DNA from 2 places in the Serratia sp. HNCC26DJ244 genome. Region 2 is predicted to be linked to the other one. Evidence: predicted binding sites of a transcription regulator. Region 2 holds the regulator's gene; the other holds the start of a gene.

Region 1 (3,125 bases), on a different contig from region 2:
AAATTGCAGCCTGTTATCTCATTGATTTTTATTGCTAACAACTCTGTGCTCCACCGAGAACGCTGATAACCAAAATCGTTTGGTGAATGCTTAATCAGTTGACGTAACAGCGAACAAATATGCTCAAACGGCCAGCGTCGTCCACGCCCTGGAGGTAATGCTTTCAATCCTTCCAGACCGTAAAGCGTAAACCAATTAACCCAGCGCCCCAACGATGAACGCGCGCAACAAAGCGACTTGGCAACATCGCTAACCGTGTCACCACGGTGAAGCATCAACATAGCGGTCAGTCTGCGAGCGTGGTTCTTGTCGTCTGTTCTATGGATGATTTTTCGCATCAGAGATCTTTCTGCATCGGATATTGGTGCTATGATCGGCATAACTCAGTCCGGTTGGTGGTTTGGGATATTCAGCGATTGATCAGATCGCTTAAATCGGACTGAGTTCCCTCCTGGTGATCTACTATTTAGAACAGCTATTTAGAGAAATGAGTATCGGCGAGAGCTGCATCCATCATTTTATAGTAAGCGAATTGTTAGGTTACGGTGGGGTAGCCATTATCCGCTACCCTAATCAATTTACGTTCCCCCAAAATGGTTAATTAACTGCAACTCAAACGGTTGTTTATATAACCAGTCTCGTGGTGATTGAGAATAGAAGAATCTGAGATTTAAAATTATAACCCTATTAATATAGAGCCCTTTAACAGGCTTTAAAAAATATAAAATATAAGGAATCATCTTAAAAATGGCATAAACGGTCGCTTTAATAAGTAAAGTAATTTTTTACTCCGCTTATCCTATTTCTTTCCATTTAAATGTCCGCTATACAATGATCCATATCAATATATATAGAGAGGACATCATGATCGAACATCGCCCTTTCAGTAGCCTAGGTTTACCAACAGTGATAGTCCGTTGGCATTACTGACCGGAATGACGGCAGTCTCTGCGATGGCAATCCAGAACGCAATATCGCGTACTCATTTGCCAGGAGCGCCCCCGACGACGCTGATGACAGGCAACATAACCCAGATTGCCATTGATCTGTTTGAACTTATTGTTCAGTCCGATGCAGAGAAAAGAACCGTGATTAAAAAAAGGATGCAACCAATAGGGTTAAATTTGAGTGGATTTGCACTGGGTTGCATCACTGCAGCATTACTCTACCTTGGTATCGGGCTGTGGAGTCTGGTTATCTCTGTGCTTGTTGCGATGTGGGTGACGGTAAAAATACGTTAACGGGGTTTAAAATGGGGAGACCCGTCAGTTACCCGCCCGGGGCCTTGTGTTACGTCTCAGACGCACATCGTAATTTTGTCCCACTTTGGCATCGTTACCTCGGCCCGCTGCAATTTGCCAATTTGTGCAAAACTATTTTCCCCAGTAAAACATCACCCTAGCAAAACGTTGCTGCTTGCTGCTTGCCAGTCAGTAAAATCGTCAGCCATAATACTGTTTATTTATACAGTTTTTTTACAGGCGTACATCGGCATGAAAGCAGCAACCACCTCCGTATTTACTGATACTCACCAGCAGATCCCGCTGTTTGGGGAGACCTGCCCGGCGGGTTTTCCATCCCCCGCGCAGGACTACATTGAGGCGCAGTTGGATCTCAACCACCATTTAATCCTGCATCCCTCTGCCACTTACTTTGTCCGCGCGGAAGGTGAATCAATGGTCGAGGCGGGTATTCTTTCCGGTGATCTGTTGATTGTTGATAAGGCGCTGATGCCAAAGCATGGTGATATTGTCATCGCCGCAGTGGCGGGGGAATTCACGGTGAAAAAACTGTGTATACAGCCTCGTCTTTGCCTTCAGCCGATGAATCCGGCCTACAGCCCGATTTATGTTGAACCTGATGACCTGGATATTTTTGGTGTAGTCACGCACGCCATCCACACCTTGTCGTAATCGACTATGTATCTGCTGTGCGATGTCAATTCAATGTATGCCAGTTGCGAGCAACTGTTTCGGCCGGACCTGAAAGGAAAACCGGTTATCGTGTTAAGCAACAATGATGGCTGTATTGTCGCTGCCAATCGACAAGCCAAAATGCTAGGCATCAAGGCCGGCACCCCCTATTTTCAAGCCCAAAGCCTGATCCAGCGCTACCAAATAGCCTGTTTTAGCTCCAACTATGCGCTCTATGGCGATATGAGCGCACGGGTCATGACCACATTAGAAGCCCTGGCCCCCAAACTTGAAATTTACTCGATTGATGAAGCATTCCTGAATATCACTGGCATTGATGCTTGCGAACCCTTTCTCGCGTTTGGCCAACGAGTCCGCGCCACAGTGGCACAACAAACCGGGCTGATATGTGGTATCGGGATCGCACAAACACGCACATTAGCCAAGCTGGCCAACCACGCAGCAAAAACCTGGCCAGCAACCGGTGGCGTTGTAGAACTGAGTAACCCGCAGCGTCAGCGGAAATTAATGGCGTTGCTCCCGGTCAAAGAGGTATGGGGAATTGGCTACCGGCTTTCAGCCAAGCTCAATGCAATGGGGATCACCACCGCGCTGAAGTTGGCCGATGCGAACATACAGTTAATTAAAAGAACATTTGGCGTGGTGGTTGAACGAACGGTACGTGAACTGAATGGCATACCCTCTATCACCATCGATTCTCTGCCTGCGAAACAGCAGATCATTTGCAGCCGTAGCTTTGGTGAACCGATCACACAGTTACAGGATATGCGCCAGGCAATCTGCCAATATGCAGAACGGGCGGCTGAAAGGCTGCGCCAACAACACCAGTATTGCCGCCATATCAGCGTATTTCTGCGCACCAGCCCCCATGCCAATCAGCCCTATTACGCTAACAACGCCAACCATGTACTAATGCTAGGAACGCAAGATACGCGAGACATTATCGCTGCCGCGATGAAGGCACTAGAGAAGATTTGGCGTAACGGCTACCGCTATCAAAAAACGGGCGTTATTTTGAACGATTTCTGCCACCGCCCTGGGCAAATAGACATGTTCGATGAAACACCCCCCCGGCCCAACAGTGAACACCTGATGAAAGTGGTTGATCGTATTAACACCACCGGCATGGGTAAGATTTGGTTTGCGGGCCAAGGTATCGAGCAGGGGTGGAAAATGAAGCGCGAACTGCTT
Region 2 (3,125 bases):
CGGACGACAGAGGGTGTGGAAGAAACACTACAGAAACTCGCCCTGGAATCAGGTTTTGTCTTACGCCACAGTGTGGTTGAAGCACATGGGTTATGCTCCGCCTGTGTTGAAATAGAAGCCTGTAACCACAAACACAGTTGCCAGCATGATCACAGCATAGTGATAAAGAAAAAATAGAGAGTTCACACTCCTTTCAAACCGCAGTAAAACAGGTGACCTTATTCACCCTTGGCAGGGAGTGAAAACCAGGTACCACGCACCTGATGACGGTGCCATATCCACCCCAGCGCAACACCACGTAATGCCAGGAATACAGCCAAAGCCAGCCATAGCGCATGATTACCTAATAGTGGCAGTGTAAATAAAGTCAGCCCATAACCCGCTGCTGCCACCACCATGCTGTTGCGCATTTCAGTGCCACGGGTGGCACCAATAAACATACCATCCAGTAAATAACACCAGACTCCCACCACAGGCAGCACGACTTGCCAGAGAAGATAGTGACCGGCCAAGGTACGCAACAGCGGTAATGAGGTTAAAGCCGCGACAATATAAGGCCCGGTAAACAGATAAACCGTGGCAAAGCCCAGTGCCAGCATACCTGCCTGGCGACAAGCGGCATACCATATCGCATGCAATTGACGGTCGTCCCTTGCGCCATAGGCGTAACCGGAATGGACCTCAACGGCATAAGCAAAGCCATCCAAAGCATAGGCGGTAAATGTTAACAAACTCATCAATATCGCATTGACGGCCACCACATCACTCCCCATGCGCGCCGCAAAAATCGTTAACGAAGAGAAACACAATTGCAGCAGGAGTGAGCGCAGCATGATATCGCGGTTAAGTGCCAACAAGCGACGTAAGTTACCGCGCCAGGCATGCCGCAACATCGCTAATGAGATGCCACGTGAACATAATACCCGCCAAGCAAGCCATAACCCCAACAGCAGTGTGGCATACTCCGCCAGCACCGTTGCCGTGGCAGCCCCCGAGACACCCCAACCCAAGCCGATCACCAGCACGATATCCAACACGATATTCAGCAGATTACCCGCTATCAGCATCACCACCGGCGCACGCACATATTGAACACCGAGCAACCAGCCGAGCAATACCATATTCGCCAGTGCTGCCGGGGCACTCAGCCAGCGGATCTCCAGAAACCGTCTAGCCTGTACTAATACCGCTTGATCACCACCGACAATATGTAATGCCAGCGAGATCAGTGGGCCACGGAGTAACACTATGGTTAAGCCAATCAACAGCGCTAACAGCAACGGCTGCATAAAAGTACGCGCCAAGCGCTGTGGGTCCCCTGCCCCTAACGCCTGCGCCGTTAACCCGGTGGTACTCATGCGCAAAAATAGTAACAACATAAACAGGAAATTGGTCGCCATTGCACCAACCGCTACCCCACCAAGATAAATTGCGCTATCAAGATGGCCGATAACCGCTGTATCCACCAAACCAAGCAGAGGAACCGTGATATTGGAAAAGATCATTGGCAATGCCAGACGCCACAGTATTTTGTCAGCAGGGCTGGTGAAGGTAGCGAGTAAACGCATTGCGATCTATTCCGACGGCAGAAGTAGAGTTGTTGACATGGACAGAATATCGCCCCGCTATTGAGGCGATATACCTATTTGATTAGATAACATGACAAAAAAGAGGTGTCAGAGCCAGTCACCGTTGCGGATCACGCCCACCGCCAAGCCTTCAATCGTGAAATTCTGATGCTTCAAATCCACCACTATTGGCTGAAACTCACTGTTTTCTGGCAATAACTCAACAATATTACCCTGTTTCTTCAGGCGCTTTACTGTCACTTCATCTTCAATACGAGCCACCACCACCTGGCCGTTACGCACATCCTGAGTTTTATGCACCGCCAGCAGATCGCCATCCAAAATACCGATATCGCGCATAGACATCCCACTGACGCGCAACAGGAAATCCGCACTAGGGTGAAATAAGCCCGGGTCAACTTTATAGTGCCCTTCAATATGTTGCTGAGCTAACAAGGGTTCGCCCGCCGCCACCCGGCCAACCAAGGGTAACCCTTCTTCCTCTTCCATCAGCAAGCGGATACCGCGAGAAGCCCCGGAAACCACTTCAATAACACCTTTGCGGGCCAGAGCTTTCAGGTGCTCTTCTGCCGCATTTGGTGAGCGAAACCCCAGGCGCATTGCGATCTCGGCACGTGTTGGTGGCATGCCCGTTTGTGAAATATGATCGCGAATCAGATCATAGACCTCTTGCTGTCTGGTAGTTAGTGCTTTCATTCCGCCCCCTGTTTGTTTATACAGTCATGCTGTGAGTATATACAGGTAAACCAGGATTGGGAATCAATTCATAAATAAAAATCAGGGATTAGCGAGATTGATCGCACCCCATGACATCGGTTTACTCGTCAGGCAAAGTGATCCCAGAGCACCGAGATCCAGACAAACAGCGCCAACATAATCGTCAGAAAGACCGCGGCTGAAGCCATGTCTTTCGATCGCCCGGAAAGCTCATGATATTCAGTTCCCACCCGATCAACGATCGCTTCAATCGCACTGTTGATAATTTCAATAATCACCACCAGCACCAGGGAGCCGATCAATAAAATGCGCGCTATCGCCCCCACATCAAGCCATATCGCCAGTACGATAGCCACCACGGCCACCACCAGTTCCTGGCGGAAAGCAGCCTCATTGCGCCAGGCTGCAATTAATCCTTTATATGAATAGCCAACAGCTTTAATAATACGTGTCATGCCAGTAATTTGATTTGCCATGTTTCATCTCACAAGGTAGGTCATCGTTTCAATACCACAGACCTGTTACACGGTTTCTGGTATGCTTTCAGCGCAATTGCTAACAAGAGGCTTCAGGTCGTTATGTCAGGTTGGCGTAAAATTTATTATAACCTATTGAATTTACCACTTAAATTTTTGGTAAAAAGTAAAATCATCCCTTCAGACCCCATTTCGGAGTTAGGGTTGGATCCGTCTAGGCCGATTTTGTATGTTTTGCCTTATAATTCCAAGGCAGATTTACTCACTCTGCGTACCCAATGTCTGGCGCAGGATCTGCCCGACCCCCTTGAGCCACTTGAAATCGATGGCTCCGTGTTGCCCA

What was found. Region 2 encodes LexA, which represses DNA repair genes until DNA is damaged. Its sites were predicted from a motif close to TNCTGTATGTACATACAGNA; they were not measured.
Region 1: umuD (translesion error-prone DNA polymerase V autoproteolytic subunit) is a predicted target of LexA. The motif match lies at 1,453-1,472, and genes of this name have one in related genera.

The regions. Positions count from the first base shown of each region.
Region 1 is NZ_JBXUGO010000005.1:79-3,203, forward strand. Features, by position in the region: partial or broken gene AC2A06_RS05610 (helix-turn-helix domain-containing protein) at 1-380, opposite strand, end outside; gene AC2A06_RS05615 (DUF1275 family protein) at 918-1,241, shown strand; gene umuD (translesion error-prone DNA polymerase V autoproteolytic subunit) at 1,494-1,913, shown strand; gene umuC (translesion error-prone DNA polymerase V subunit UmuC) at 1,920-3,125, shown strand, end outside.
Region 2 is NZ_JBXUGO010000006.1:45,096-48,220, reverse strand. Features, by position in the region: gene zur (zinc uptake transcriptional repressor Zur) at 1-177, shown strand, start outside; gene dinF (MATE family efflux transporter DinF) at 219-1,568, opposite strand; gene lexA (transcriptional repressor LexA) at 1,677-2,285, opposite strand; gene AC2A06_RS06900 (diacylglycerol kinase) at 2,414-2,782, opposite strand; gene plsB (glycerol-3-phosphate 1-O-acyltransferase PlsB) at 2,885-3,125, shown strand, end outside.